Regions from separate parts of the Cupriavidus phytohabitans genome, predicted to be linked through region 1. Evidence: predicted binding sites of a transcription regulator. Region 1 holds the regulator's gene; the other holds the start of a gene.
What was found. The regulator NrdR, encoded in region 1, represses ribonucleotide reductase genes. The targets are predictions, from matches to a motif close to CACNANATNTNGTG.
Positions count from the first base shown of each region.

Region 2: J8I34_RS04295 (ribonucleoside triphosphate reductase) is a predicted target of NrdR. The motif match lies at 4,400-4,413, and genes of this name have one in related genera.

Region 1 is NZ_JAGIQB010000005.1:35,515-43,316, reverse strand. It holds gene tolB (Tol-Pal system beta propeller repeat protein TolB) at 1-355, opposite strand, end outside; gene tolA (cell envelope integrity protein TolA) at 562-1,650, opposite strand; gene tolR (protein TolR) at 1,721-2,164, opposite strand; gene tolQ (protein TolQ) at 2,228-2,911, opposite strand; gene ybgC (tol-pal system-associated acyl-CoA thioesterase) at 2,908-3,312, opposite strand; ZMP/ZTP riboswitch at 3,467-3,568, shown strand; gene glyA (serine hydroxymethyltransferase) at 3,702-4,949, shown strand; gene nrdR (transcriptional regulator NrdR) at 5,107-5,574, shown strand; gene J8I34_RS04795 (hypothetical protein) at 5,913-6,071, shown strand; gene J8I34_RS04790 (type IV pilus modification PilV family protein) at 6,201-6,560, shown strand; gene J8I34_RS04785 (PilW family protein) at 6,557-7,471, shown strand; gene J8I34_RS04780 (pilus assembly protein) at 7,465-7,802, shown strand, end outside.
Region 2 is NZ_JAGIQB010000004.1:163,085-170,886, reverse strand. It holds gene mdtD (multidrug transporter subunit MdtD) at 1-963, opposite strand, end outside; partial or broken gene J8I34_RS04305 (TonB-dependent receptor family protein) at 1,090-3,280, opposite strand; gene J8I34_RS04300 (flavodoxin family protein) at 3,566-4,186, shown strand; gene J8I34_RS04295 (ribonucleoside triphosphate reductase) at 4,451-6,229, shown strand; gene nrdD (anaerobic ribonucleoside-triphosphate reductase) at 6,226-6,399, shown strand; gene J8I34_RS04285 (anaerobic ribonucleoside-triphosphate reductase activating protein) at 6,362-7,126, shown strand; gene J8I34_RS04280 (methyl-accepting chemotaxis protein) at 7,308-7,802, shown strand, end outside.

The sequences.
Region 1 (7,802 bases):
CGGCGCCGCGCGACTTCCAGCTGCCCAGGTCGACATTGGCGGATTCCGCCACCGTGGCGCCGCCCGGGTCGACATTGCGCAGGCGGCCGCTGCGCGCCAGGTCGGCACGGATGATCGCGGTCAGGTTTTGCGGGGCCTGGGCCTCGCCCTGGAAATTGGCGGTAGCGACCGGGATCTGGCTGGAGCCGACCCCGGAGATTTCAACGTTGAGCTGCGCGTGCGCGGCGCCGGCGGCCACGGTCAGTGCCGCGGCCAGCCACGCCATCAGCGCGCGGCGTCCCGCCCGGCGGGCGGCTCGTTGGTTTGCATGGTGCCGCCTCTCGGACAGCCAGTTGGGGGCCCAAAGCTTTCGCATGCTGCTCCTCAGTCGATTTCAAGATTCGTCGGGCACGGCAGGAATCAGGCAGACGGCAACACGGGCAGGACCGCGCATGGCGCATCCCCGTTGTGCGTGCGGTCTGCACACTGCCGGCTGCGTCAGGCAACCTGCCATCGTAGCGTTGGGACTAAAAGCCGGCGATGAAGGTTGCATTATGTTGCAAATCATGGCGTGCCGGTCACTCAGTCCTTCGGCCGGAAGGTGATAGTAAAGCTGGCCGGCGCCTTGCCGTCCTCGTCGCGCGGCAGCGGGTCAGAACGCTCGACCGCGCGCAGCACGGCGTTGTCCCACGCCGAATTGCCGCTGGACTTGGACAGCCGCGCAGACATCAGCGAGCCGTCCGGTGCCAGTCGCACCGATACCACCGCGCTCGGATTGCCTGGCACGTCTTCCGTGAACACGATGTTCGGCTTCACCCGGCGGCGCACGCGGTCGGCATAGCCCGGCGACGCCTTGCCGCCGCCACCGGCGCCCGCGCCGGTCGTGCTGCCCACGCCGCCGCCGCCGGCGCCGCCACCGGCCAGCGCCTGCAGGCGCGCCAGCTCGCTCTTGCGCTGTGCATTGGCAGCCGCCTCCGACTGCGCCTTGGCCTTGGCATCGGCCTGTGACTTGGCCTTCGCCTCGGCCTGGGCCTTCGCCTTGGCGTCGGCCTGCGCCCTGGCCTTGGCGTCGGCGGCTTCCTTGCGCTCGCGCTCCGCCTGTTCCTTGCGGTCCTGCTCCTGCTGCGCGGCCTTTTTCTTCGCGTCTTCCTTGCGCTGCGCTTCCTTGCGTTCAGCTTCCTTGCGCTCGGCCACTTTGCGTTCGGCCTCTTTCCGCTCGGCTTCCTTGCGCGCTTCTTCCTTGCGCGCTTCTTCCTTGCGGGCCTCTTCCTTCCGGGCCTCTTCCTTGCGCGCGGCCTCCTTGCGGGCCGTTTCCTTGCGCTCGGCTTCCTCGCGCGCGGCAGCCTCGGCCTGGCGCTTCTTCTTTTCGAGCGCGATGTCGGCGTCTTCCTCGACCTTGCTCTTCACCTGCGGCGCCGGCGGCGCGGGCACGGGGCGCGGCTGCACCACCGGCTCGGGCTCGGGCTCGCGCTGCGGCGGTGGCGGCGCGGTGGCGGCGGGAATCTCTTCCCACAGCTCGGCCTCGGCGCCGACCGGCGTGCTGCTCTGCCAGTGCACGCCGTAGTACAGCACGATGCCCAGCAGCAGGTGCATGACGAGCGCGAGCGTGAAGGAACGCATGGTTCCCCGCTCTTTCACCGGCTGGTAGGGATAGGCGGCGACGGTATTCATCGGGCGCAACGGCAATCGCAAAGGCTGTCAGTCGGGCGCATCAATGCGGCTTCTATACGGGTTCAACGCGTCAGGAAGTCTTGGACTTGACCATCAGGCCCACGCGCTTGATGCCGTCGGCCTTCAGGACCGACATGACATCGAGCACGGCTTCATACTTCACCGAACGATCGGCGGCGATCACCACCGGCTGGTCCGGGTTCTCGTTCTGGCGCTGGTGCACGAAATCGAGCAGGCCCTGCTTGTCGAGCTTGCGCTCGAAGGCATTGCCGGCGTTGTCCTTGCCGCGCGCGGTCAGGTCGCCATTCTCGTGCACGGTGACGACGATCGGGGGCGCCTTCTGCTGCGGCGTGGCGTTGGCCACGGTGGGCAAGTCCACGGTGGCGGGGCTCACGATCGGCGCTGCCACCATGAAGATGACCAGCAGCACGAGCATGACGTCGATATATGGCACGACATTGATGTCGGCGCTTGCCCGGCGGCGCGAACCGCCGCGGCGCTGAATGGCTGCCATTGCAGGACTCCTGGAAACGACGGGAACCAGGCCGCTCGCCTGTGCCACCCGTGCTGGATTCGGTTAGCGCGCCTGCCGTTGCAGGATGTTCAGGAACTCTTCCATGAAGCTTTCGAAACGGATCGCGAGGCGGTCGATTTCGGTGGCATAGCGGTTATAGGCGATCACCGCCGGGATCGCCGCGAACAGGCCGATCGCAGTGGCCACCAGCGCCTCGGCAATGCCGGGGGCCACCGATGCCAGCGTGGCCTGCTGCACATTCGACAGGCCGCGGAACGCGTTCATGATCCCCCACACCGTGCCGAACAGGCCGATGTACGGGCTGACCGAGCCCACCGAGGCCAGGAACGGCAGGTGCGACTCGAGCACATCCATCTCGCGCTGGTAGGCGGCGCGCATGGCGCGGCGGGCCGCGTCGAGCAGCGCGCCGGAATCGTTGCCGCGCTCGCGCGCCTTCAGGAACTCGCCCATGCCGGATTCGAAGATCCGCTCGAGCGCGCCGGTGTTGTGGCGGTTGTTGACGGCACTGTTATATAGCGCCTGCAGGTCGCCGCCAGCCCAGAAGTCGCGCTCGAACCCCTCTGTCTGGGTGCGCGCCGAGCGCAGCGCCAGGTGCTTGCGGAAGATATAGGTCCACGAAAACAGCGACATGACGAGCAACAGCGCCATGACGGCCTGTGCCAGCAGGCTGGCGTGGAGCACCAGCGTTACGATCGACATGTCTTGCGTGACGGTCACGGGATTCATCGGGCGGACTTGATGGTAGCTAGGACGGGGGCGGGGATCGGGGCGGGACGGAAAGTGCTTCGATCGACACATCCGACGCGGATGGCGCCGGATGCAAGCATCAACTCGTCACGCCAGGCTTCCTGCGTGAACTGGACCGAGGCCGGGCCGACCCGGTCGATGCGCGTTCGGATCTCGAGCTGGTCATCGAGGCGGGCGGGCGCATTGTAGTCCACCGCCGTGCTACGGACGATGAAGACCACGCCGGCCTCGTCGGCCAGCGCCTGCTGCTCGATACCGAGCGAACGCAGCCACTCGGTGCGGGCCCGTTCGAAGAACTTGAGGTAGTTGGCGTAGAACACTACGCCACCCGCGTCGGTGTCTTCCCAGTACACCCGCAGGGTCCAGACAAAGTTTGTCATGGCCGCGATTGTAACGGAGAGCGAACGCGGTTTCGTGTAAACCCGCGGTACGAGTTTGCAACAGCAAGTTGCTGGCCAGCCCTTGACCAGCCTTGGCTGGCGGGTTGACGGCTTGCGGCGGGCGCACTCTACGCGCTACACTGCGCGCAACCATTCCACCTTGCGCGACTGGCGAAGTCAGTGGGCACTACCACGAGGAAGCGCAAGTTCTCTGGCGTGTCGTTTCACACGCCTGCCGCTCGCCTGGGCAGCGAATGGGAAGCAGGGTGCGCCCTGCGCCGACGGCTGCAAAGTGCCGCCAGCGCCGGTCGCCGCTAGCCTTCCCCGCGCGCCCTAACCGATGCTCCCGATGCTTGAATCGGATTCCCTTTTTTCAGACGAGTCTCGCCATGTTCGAACGCAGCCGTTTCACGATCGACCAGATCGACCCTGAGGTCTTTGCCGCCATCCAGAAGGAAAACCAGCGGCAGGAAGACCACATCGAGCTGATCGCCTCCGAAAACTACACCTCGCCGGCCGTGATGGCCGCGCAGGGTTCGCAACTGACCAACAAGTACGCCGAGGGCTATCCCGGCAAGCGCTACTACGGTGGCTGCGAGTTTGTCGACATGGTCGAGCAGCTCGCCATCGACCGCGTCAAGCAGCTGTTCGGCGCCGAAGCCGCCAACGTGCAGCCCAATTCGGGTTCGCAGGCCAACCAGGGCGTGTACTTCGCCGTGCTCAAGCCGGGCGACACCATCATGGGCATGAGCCTGGCCGAAGGCGGCCACCTGACCCACGGCATGGCGCTGAACATGAGCGGCAAGTGGTTCAACGTGGTCAGCTATGGCCTGAACGCGCAGGAAGACATCGACTACGACGCGCTGGAAAAGCTGGCGCAAGAGAAAAAGCCCAAGCTGATCATCGCCGGCGCCTCGGCCTTCGCGCTGCGCATCGACTTCGAGCGCATCAGCCGCGTCGCCAAGTCGATCGGTGCCTATTTCATGGTCGACATGGCCCACTACGCCGGCCTGATCGCCGCTGGTGTCTACCCGAACCCGGTGCCGCACGCCGACTTTGTCACCACCACCACGCACAAGAGCCTGCGCGGCCCGCGCGGCGGCGTGATCCTGATGAAGGCCGAGCATGAGAAGGCCATCAACTCGGCGATCTTCCCTGGCATCCAGGGCGGCCCGCTGATGCACGTGATCGCCGGCAAGGCGGTGGCGTTCAAGGAAGCGCTGACGCCCGAGTTCAAGGAATACCAGCAGCAAGTGGTGAAGAACGCCGCCGTACTGGCCGAGACCCTGATCGCGCGCGGCCTGCGCATCGTCTCGGGCCGCACCGAAAGCCACGTGATGCTGGTCGACCTGCGCGCCAAGAACATCACCGGCAAGGACGCCGAGCGCATCCTGGGCGAGGCGCACATCACCGTCAACAAGAACGCCATCCCGAACGATCCGGAAAAGCCGTTCGTGACCTCGGGCATCCGCCTGGGCTCGCCGGCCATGACCACCCGCGGCTTCAAGGAAGAAGAAGCGCGCATCGTCGGCAACCTGATCGCCGACGTGCTGGAGAACCCGCACGACGCCGCCAACATCGCCAGCGTGCGCGAGCAGGTGGCTGCCCTGACCAAGCGTTTCCCGGTCTACGGCTGATGCTTCCAGGCCACCCGCGAGGGTGGCCGGCAGCCCCGCAAGCCGCGCCCTGTCACATGACACAGGCGGTCCGGCTTGCGGGCCTCGCCAACCCGCCCCGCCTCCGCGGAACACCCACGCGGAACAGGCGGCGGAATTCAACTGAAGGTGGTCAGGCATGAAATGCCCCTTTTGCGGTCATTCCAATACCCAGGTGCTCGACACGCGCATGTCGGAAGACGGCGATGCCGTACGCCGGCGCCGCCGCTGCGAGTCCTGCGACCGCCGCTTCACCACCTATGAGCGGATCGAGCTGTTCTTCCCCGCCATCGTCAAGAAAAACGGTTCGCGCGTCGACTACGCGCGCGCCAAGCTGAAGGATTCGATGCGCCTGGCGTTGCGCAAGCGTCCGGTCTCGGCTGAAGCCATCGATGAAGCCATCACCCGCATCGAGGAAAGACTGCTGTCGCTGGGCGAGAAAGAAATCGCCAGCAGCCAGGTCGGCGAGTTGGTGATGCGCGAGCTGCGCAAGCTCGACAAGATCGCCTATATCCGCTTTGCGTCGGTGTACCGGAGTTTCGAGGATGTGTCGGAATTCCGCGACGTACTGGACGAGTTCGCGGCGTCCACCCCTCGGAAGGGGTAGCAAAAGTAACGAATTACTAGTTGTTTAATCCCCGTTGCATTCCATTCGAGCCCGTGCAAAGACACAAAAAGGGCCGGAATGCAGGCTGAAATAAGCAGTCCGAAATAACAAGATAACGAAGTCGGAACGCCTTTTTCGTATGTCGGCGCGTCCACGGTCGACAAGAACTACCTGAACCAGTTTGGCCGCTCCGGCGTGTACAAGTCGCTCGACCCGGTCAGCGAGCTGTACTACGAAAGCATCCGCTACCTGCAAGGCCAGCAGCCGACGCCGGAAGCGATTTCGAGCTATGCGTCCTACAAGGACGGCTTCCCGGTCTACACGCAGTGGACCGACTCTTGCCAGTCGGCTATACGCGCACGCTGGCGGATGTCATGCAATCCGCGCAGTTGCTGCTGACGCTGGGCAACGGCAACCAGCGGCTGGTCGACATCAGCCAGCTCGGCCGGGTGCGTGTCCGCCGGCCGCAGGCGACGCAGACGACAGCGTGCCAGTGAGGCGAGTTGCAGCCAGCCCTCGCCGGCGCTGAACCGACACAACATTCCGCAGATTCTTCACGCTCGGAAACGTAGCCGCGCACGTCCGGCAGCTATCTTGGGGGTCCCTGCCAGCCACGGTGACTCCCCATGCCGCATCTGCATCGCTACCGTACGTCCACGCCACAGCTCGCCAGTACCCGCCGTGGACCAGATGGCTTCACGCTGCACGATTCGCTTTGCGCGTTGTTCGTCCTGGGCACAGGGCTGCTGCCTTTGATGGGCCTCGCGCCCCAGGCAATGGGCCATCTGCGCGAGCAGGAAACCATCAACCGGTCAGCGCGCCTTGCGCTTGAGTTCGCCGAGACCGACGCTGCCGTGGCGATACCTGACCGGTGCGCCGGAACGCCGACGCTGCGCCTTTGCGCGGAAGCTGACAAGCTGGTTACCGCAACATGGAGCGGCGGCACGGATGGCCTGTCAGGCATGGCATTGTGGGTGCGGCCTTGAGACTTCGCACCATGCCGGGATACACGCTGGTGGAGCTGTTGGTCGGCATGACGCTCGGACTGGTCATTGCCGCAGCCGCGGTATCGACATTCCTCGCGGCACAGGCGGCATACCTCGTGATCGCCGACCGCATCCTGCTCGAAGAGCGCGGCCAGCGCGCGCTGGCCGTCATCACGCTGTTGCTGCGGCAGGCCGGCTGGCGGATGGCACCGGCGGGCGCGGCGACCGCCGCAGTGACGGCATTCCCTGCCGTCAGCGGTGCCGACAATTGCGGCCAGCCAGCCATCGGTCCCCTGCCGTCCTGCGCCAGGGCCGGGGTCGGACGCAGCGATGCGCTGCTGGTGCGTTTCGACGGCAGCGGACTGCCGGGAGCGCTGGCGCAACCGGACCAGACCATGACCGACTGCAGCGGCTATGGCGTCGCCGCGCAACAGGCCGGTCCCTACGGGACGCCTGACTACGTCGCGGCCAACCTGATCTACGTCGCAGCCGGCAGCGACGGCGTGCCGCAGCTGCTGTGCCGCTACCCGACCCGCCGCCAGGGAACGATCGATGGCACCGGCTGGACTTCCGGCGCGCTGGTCCGCGGCGTCGAGTCGCTGCAGTTCCGCTACGGCCTGGACACCGACGGCGACGGCGTGGCCGACCGCTATGAACCGGCCGCCACGATCCAGGCGCAGGGCGCAGCGGCATGGGAGCGCGTACTGGCCGTGCAGGTCGCGCTGGCCGTGCGTGGCGACCGGCCCGGCTCGGCGGCGGGCCAGGAGAACGCCGAGCCGCCGCCACCCGCCGGGAGCGCCGCCGCCGACCTGGATGCCGCCGGCCCGGGCGTGCCAGGCACCGCCCGCCGCGTCTTCGCCACCACGGTACGGCTGCGCAACCTGCCACGCTGCCAGGACACGCTATGCTGACCCGACAACCGCTGCCCGCGCGCCAGTCAGGCGCCGCCACGCTGCTGCTATGCGGCACGATGCTGCTGCTGGTCCTGCTGCTGGCCGCCGCCACGCTGCAGATGCTGATGGCCGGCCGGCAACTCACGGTCATGCAACTGGATCGCGAGATCGCATTCCGGGCGGCCGAGGTCGCGCTGCTCGATGGCGAAGCCGACTTGCTGGCGGCGGCGGCAGGCAAGGGCCAAAGCGGCCGTCTTGACCCCATGCCCGAACCCGGCCACTGCGGCACCGGACTGCAGGCCGGCATCTGCCTGCCTGCTGCAGGCGGCACGCCGGTCTGGCAACCATG
Region 2 (7,802 bases), on a different contig from region 1:
GGCGGCGGTAACGGGCAGCATCATCAGGCCGGCGTCGAACGGTGAGTAACCCAGGCTGACCTGCAGCGTCAGCGGGATCAGGAACGGCATCGAGCCATTGCCGATGCGGGCGAACAGGTTGCCCAGCAGGCCGACGCTGAAGCTGTGGATGCGGAACAGTCGCAGCGGAAACAGCGGCTGCTTGCGGCGGTTGGCATGCAGGCCATAGGCGGTCAGCGCGGCCATGCTGGCGATCAGCAGCAACAGCACGGTGGCGTGCTCGAAGCCCAGGCCGGCCAGCCCGTCGAGCGAGAAGGACAGCGCCAGCATGGCGACGGCCAGCAGCAGGTAGCCAGCAATGTCGAAGCGGCCGATGCCGGACAGTTTTGCGTTCGGCATATAGCGGATCGTGGCAAGCGCGCCGAGCAGGCCGACGGGCACGTTGATCAGGAAGATCCAGTGCCACGAAAGCGCCTGCGTCAGCCAGCCGCCCAGCGTGGGGCCGATCAACGGGCCGATCATGCCCGGGATGGCGACGAAGCTTAGCGCCTGCAGGTACTGTTCGCGCGGAAAGGTGCGCAGCACCGAGAGCCGTCCGACCGGCAGCAGCATGGCGCCGCCCACGCCCTGCACCACGCGCGCGCCGACCAGGAAGTTGAGCGTCGGCGCATACGCGCACAGCAGCGAGCCGGCCACGAACAGGCCGATCGCGGTCTGGAAGATGGTGCGCGTGCCGAAGCGGTCGGCAAGCCAGCCCGAGGCCGGGATGATTACCGCCATGGTCAGCGAGTAGGCGATCACCACGGACTGCATCCGCAGCGGGCTCTCGCCCAGGCTGCGCGCCATCGACGGCAAGGCGGTGTTGACGATGGTCGAGTCCAGCGTCTGCATGAAGAAGCCGACCGCCACGACCCACAGCATGATGCGGCGGGTATGGTCGTCCGGCGGCGGCACGACGGGAACGTCTGGCAAGGGCGCGGTCATTACGCAAACTCCGGGCTGGCGCGCTGCCGGCCCGCAGGCGGACGCGGCCAAAGCCAACACCTTAAAGGGCAATGGCGCAACAGGCAATCAAACGAAATTGGGCGCAACCACCGCCGCGCGCCGAGCCTACAAGGCCGCGCGCAGCCCGATGAAGAAGCGCCGGCCCGGTGCCGGCTCGAAGTAACGCCCGTTGGCCTCGTTGACGATCACCGAGCCGATATAGCGCCGGTCGGTCACGTTGTCGATGCGGCCGAACAGGTAGACGCGGGTCGGGCCGAGGCGGAACTCGTAGCCGGCGCGCAGGTTGAAGACCGCGTAGCCGGGCGCGGCTTGCGTGTTGAGGTCATCGGCATAGACGCGGCTGTCGACGCGCATCTCGGCGCCGAGCGTGAGCGGCGCCAGCGGCCGCCAGGCCAGGTCGGCGCTGACGCTATGGCGCGCGGTGCCGGGCAGCCGGTTGCCCGCGGCCACGGTCTGGCCCTGCGCGTTGATGAAGGCATCGCCGAAATAGGCATCGAGCCAGGTATAGGCCAGCCCGGCCTCGATGCGGCTGCCGCCACCTTGCCCCGGCGTGCCGACCTGCCCCAGGAAGCCGCCGCGCCAGCCCAGCTCGAAGCCGCGCCGGCGCACGCCGTTGACGTTCTGGTAGACGGTGCGGCCCGCGTTGTTCGATTGCGGCACCACTTCGTCGTGGCTGTCGGCATCGAACAGCGCCGCTTCCAGGCGCTGCCCGTCGGCCTGCCACTTGATGCCGATCTCGCCCTGGCGGCTGGTCGAGGCGCGCAGGCCGAGGTTGCTGCCGACCCCGCCGGGGCCGTAGGCGACCTCGGTCAGCGTCGGCGTCTCGAAGCCGCGACCGAGGTTGGCATAGACGTTCAGGCTATCGAGCGCATGCCACACCAGCCCGAGCACCGGGCTGACGTTGCTGTAGGTGGCGGTGCCGCTGTCGTCGGGGCTGGCCGCGGTGATGAACTGGTCGTCGATGCCCAGCCGCACGCGGCTGGCGCGCACGCCGCCGACCACTTGCCAGTCGGGATGGAAGGTCCAGTCGGCCTGCGCGAAGGCGCCCAGGTCGGTCGCGGTATTGGTCTCGTCACGCCGCAGCGCGCCCTGGCTGCCGTCCTGGTTGACGTAGCCGTTGCGGCCGTCGCGCATGCCGTTGGCCTCCACCCCGGCCGTCCACAGCAGCGGCAGGCCGTTGGCGGTGGTGCGCCGGCTCCACGACAGCGCGCCGCCGCCATAGATGCGATCCAGGTCGACGATGCCGCCGGATGACGTCGGCGCGGCGCCGCTGAACCCGAGGCGCTGGTACAGGTTGCGGGTCCCGCCGTAGAGACGTCCGGTGAGGCTGTCGATGTCGCTCAGCTGATGCTCCACCACCACGCCCGCCTGCGCCTGCTCGACGTTCTTGCCGGTGTCGAACTGGGTCGCAGCCGGCACCGCCTGGCGCGGGTTGGCATCGGCCTGCGCACGTGTCAGCCCAAGCGGATCCTGCGCCAGCGGCTGGTTGAAGTAGTTGAACTGGCCAATCACGCGCGTGCCGCTGGCCGGCTGCGCCACCACGCGTGCATTGAGCTGGTAGCGGCGCGCCGCCGAGTGGTCGCGGTAGCCATCGGTCTGGTAGGTCCAGGCATCGAGCGAGCCGCCCAGGCGCTCGTTGCCGCCGGCCAGCGCCACTCCGGCCTGCCACTGGCCGTCCGAGCCGAAGCCGGTCGACGCGCGCGCGCGCGGTAAAGCCGTCCTTGGGCGGATCGGGGGTGAACACCTGCACCACGCCGCCCGAGGCATTGCCGTACATCTGCGCAAACGGACCGCGCAGCACCTCGACACGGCCGGCATTGGCCAGGTCGGCGGTGGAGGCCTGGCCCTGGCCGTCGGGCATGGTCGCGGGGATGCCGTCGACATAGAGCCGCACGCCGCGCACGCCAAACGTGGAGCGCGTGCCGAAGCCGCGCACCGCCAGCTGCAGGTCCTGCGAATAGTTCTGCCGGTCCCGCACGGCCACGCCCGGCACACCCGCCAGCACCTCGGACAGGTTGACCAGCGGCGTGGCGCTGCGCAGCGGATCGACCGGCACGCTATCCACCGCGGCCGGCGCATCGAAGCGTCGCTGCTCGCTGCGGGTGGCGGTGACCACGATGTCGGGGAGGGTTTCGGCGGTGCCGGCGGCCACCGCGCTGTCGGGCGGATCAGCGGCACGCACGCCGCCGCATGTGAGTACCAGGGCGGCCATCGCCAATGCCCTGGGCACCGGCACGCGGAGGCAGGGGCGGCGCTGATGCCTGGCCGACAAAGGCTGCGTGCCGCCTGGTTTCATGGTTGTCGGGGCGCGGTGCAGGGGTGGAGGTGTCGCAACTTTATCGCGTCCCGGGGCACATTTCCATGACGGCCGCCGCGGGGAACACCCGCTACCGTGCGACAGGGCGCGAACGATTATTCATAAAATTTCAACAACTTGTTTCACGAAGGACCCCGCGAGTACGCACCAGCCTGCCTAAACTCTCTTCACCGGCCGATGCAAAGTCAACGCACACAGCAGATCCGCTACAGCACAACCCAGCAAACGGTCATTCAGATTTTTAAAATCAAGGGACTAGACACCATGCATACCCAAACCACCCGCGTCGCCATCGTCTACCACAGCGGCTACGGCCACACTGCCAGGCAGGCCCAGGCCGTCGCTCGCGGCGCCGGCAGCGTGGCGGGCGCCGAAAGCCTGCTGATTCCGGTCGAGGACATCGACCAGCACTGGGACACGCTGGAGCAGGTCGACGCCATCATCTTCGGCGCACCGACCTACATGGGCAGCGCCTCGGCGCAGTTCAAGGGCTTCATGGACGCCACCTCGCGCAATGTCTTCGCCAAGGGCGGCAAGTGGGCCAACAAGGTCGCGGCCGGCTTCACCAACGCCGCTTCGCGTTCGGGCGACAAGCTGGCAACGCTGCAGCAGATGGCCATCTTCGCCGCGCAGCACGGCATGCACTGGGTCAACCTGGGCCTGCCTCCGGGTCACAACAACTCCAAGTCGACCGAAGACTCGCTGAACCGCCACGGCTTCTTCCTGGGCGCCGCCGCGCAGTCCGACGCCGATGTCAGCGCCGAGGTGGCGCCGCCGCCGGCCGACCTGCGCACCGCCGAGCATCTGGGGGCGCGCGTGGCCGGGGTGGCGCAGCAACTGGTGGCTGGCCAGCGCGCGCTGGCAGCACTGAAGCAAGCCGCCTGATCTTTCGCCACGCCTTACGCGTGCCCTGCCCTGCCGGCCCTTCGGGGCCGGTTTGCGTTTTGGCGGACGTGCGTTGCGACGCAGCGGGAATGCCCCGCCCATCAATATGGCTTTGCGTCCGCGCAAACACGGCCCCCGCCGGCCAGGCGCCAGCCACGCCGGTTGACAGCCATCAACCCGGGTGCTGAACACCTGACTTCGGCAACGCACGACCACTATATGTAGTGCTAATCTGCGCAACATGCACTACATAAAGGGAAAAGCATGCGCGACGCACAGCAAGCCGGCACGCCATCGCCGGCGCAGCACGGCGGCCAGGTCGACGTGGCCAGCGCCATGGAGGAATACCTGGCCCAGCGCGACTGGCGCGTGCGGGCCAACGCCAACCAGGGCTACAGCCTGGGCGGACTGATCCTCAACGTCGCCGGCAAGGTCACGGCCAACTACTGGCTGTCGCATATCTTCAGCCCGGAAGCCGGGCAGGCGCATCGCGACGGCGACCTGCATATCCATGACCTCGACATGCTGTCCGGCTACTGCGCCGGCTGGTCGCTGCGCCAGTTGCTGGCGGAAGGCTTCAACGGCGTGCCGGGCAAGGTCGAGGCCAACCCGCCCAGGCATATGTCGGCAGCTGTCGGCCAGATCGTCAACTTTCTCGGCACGCTGCAGAACGAGTGGGCCGGCGCGCAGGCATTTTCCAGTTTCGATACCTACATGGCGCCGTTCGTGCGGCACGACCGCATGGACTACCGCGCGGTGCGCCAGTCGATGCAGGAGCTGGTGTTCAACCTGAACGTGCCGAGCCGCTGGGGCACGCAGACGCCGTTCACCAACCTCACCTTCGACTGGACCTGCCCGCAAGACCTGGCCGGCCAGGTGCCGTATATCGCCGGCGAGGAAATGCCGTTCACCTACGGCGACCTCCAGCCGGAGATGGACATGATCAACCGCGCCTACATCGAGGTGATGACGCAGGGTGATGCGCGCGGGCGCGCCTTCACCTTCCCGATCCCTACCTACAACATCACGCCGGACTTCGACTGGGACCATGCCAACGCCGAGCCGCTGTTCGAGATGACGGCGCGCTACGGGCTGCCCTACTTCCAGAATTTCATCAATTCCGATCTGGAACCGCACATGGTCCGCTCCATGTGCTGCCGCCTGCAGCTGGACCTGCGCGAACTGCTCAAGCGCGGCAACGGCCTGTTCGGCTCGGCCGAGCAGACCGGCTCGGTCGGCGTGGTCACGGTCAACTGCGCGCGCTTGGGCTACCTGCACCGGGGCGACGAGGCGGGGCTGATGGCGGCACTGGACCGCCTGCTGGCGCTGGGCCGCGATGTGCTCGAAGACAAGCGCCGCGTGGTGCAGCATTACATGGACGCGGGGCTGTATCCCTATACGCGCCGCTACCTCGGCACGCTGCGCAACCACTTCAGCACGCTCGGCGTCAACGGCATCAACGAGATGATCCGGAATTTCTCCGGCGACGCCGACGACGTCACGACGCCTGGCGGGCATGCCATGGCATTGCGGCTGCTCGACCATGTGCGTGCGCGCATCGGCGAGTTCCAGGAAGCGACGGGCCACCTCTATAACCTGGAGGCAACGCCGGCCGAAGGCACTACCTACCGCTTCGCGCGCGAAGACCGCAAGCGCTGGCCCGACATCCTGCAGGCGGGCACGGCCGAGCAGCCCTACTACACCAACTCCAGCCAGCTCCCGGCCGGCTATACCGACGATCCGTTCACCGCGCTGTCGATGCAGGAAGCGCTGCAAGGCAAGTACACCGGCGGCACCGTGCTGCACCTGTACATGAACGAAGCCCTGTCCAGCGCACAAGCCTGCAAGGCGCTGGTCCGGCGCGCGCTGACGCGCTTCCGCGTGCCATATCTGACGATCACGCCCACCTTCTCGATCTGCCCGAAGCACGGCTACCTGAGCGGGCGCCACGAGTTCTGTCCCCGGTGCGATGCCGAGTTGCTGGCACGCACCCCAGCCGCGGCCAGCGCGCCGCAAACCCAACCTGAAGAGGAGCTCTCATGAATACCGAATCGCGCCAGCCAGCCACGCCGGCCCTCGATCCCACCCTGCGTACCCGCTGCGAGGTCTGGACCCGGGTGATGGGCTACCACCGGCCCGTGACGTCCTTCAACACCGGCAAGCAAGGGGAATTCAATGAGCGGCGTTTCTTCACTGAAAGCGCCTGTGGCTGACGGCCCCTGCCTCACGGCCATACCGGTGCCTGCGCCAGCGGCCGCCGCGTCATTGCAGGGCGGGCCGGCGCTCGCCGGCCTGGTGCCGTTCTCCAGCGTGGACTGGCCCGGACAGCTGGCGGCGGTGCTGTTTATTGCCGGCTGTCCGTGGCGCTGCGGCTATTGCCACAATGCCCACCTGCAGCGGCGCCATGCGGCCTACGCCTGGCCAGCGGTGCTGGACTGGCTGAAGACCCGCGCCGGGCTGCTCGACGGCGTGGTGTTTTCCGGGGGCGAGCCGCTCAGCGAAGCGCGCCTGCCGGGGCTGGCCGCGGCGGTGCGCGCGCTCGGTTTCAGGGTGGGCTTGCATACCGCCGGCATCTATCCGCAACGGCTCGCCGCGCTGTTGCCACAGCTGGACTGGGTCGGGCTGGATATCAAGGCGGACGCGGCCGGTCACGATGCGCTGGTCGGACGGCCCGGCGGCCTGGCGCGGGTGCAGGCCAGCCTGGCGCAACTGCTCGGCGCCGGCGTTCCGTTCGAATGCCGGACTACCTGGGATCCTTCCTGCCTCAGCGAGCCGCGCTTGCTGGCGCTGGCACGCTCGCTTGCCGAGCAAGGCGTGCGCCACTATGCCGTGCAGGCCTGCCGGACGGGAACCGCCGCAGTGCCTGGCGCATCGTTGAGTGGGCCGGCGCGCGAGGCGCTGGCGTCATGGTTCGAGACGTTCTGCTACCGCGAAGGCTGAGGCGCACCGCCCTGCGCGTAGTTGGCGTTCAGTCTGCAAATGATTCCGTGAAAATTTCCCTCAAGCCCCGCCTTCCCGCGTCGATAACAGTAGGTTGAGGCGTCAAGCGTGCGGGCCGGCAAGCCGGCAACCGGCGAGGCGCCATAACAGCCGACTTGGAAAGCTGGGAAACGGAGGAGACATGCAGAACCTGGGGATACGGATAAGGCTTGGCGCGGCGTTTGGCGCCATGTGGGCACTGGCGGCGGTCGGCATCGCAATCGCACTGCCGCGCATGCAGGGAGCCGGCGACGGCAACGCGCGCACCCTGCTGGTGGCGCTTGGCGTGGCTGGGTTGGTGGTGGCGGTGGCGGCCACCTGGGCGCTGGCGCGCGGCATCGAGGCGCCACTGGCCGAAGCGGTCTATATCGCCGAAACAGTGGCCGCCGGCGACCTGAGCCAGGACTTCGAGACCGAGCGCGGCGGCGAATTCGGCCGGCTGCTGGGCGGGCTGGGCGAAATGGAAGACATGCTCACCGACCTGGTGACGCGCATCAAGGCCGCCACCGATTCGATCGGCTCGGCCTCGCACCAGATCGCCGCCGGCAATACCGACCTGTCGCAGCGCACCGAGGAACAGGCCGCCTCGCTGCAGCAGACCGCTGCCAGCATGGGCGAACTGACCGCGATGGTGCGC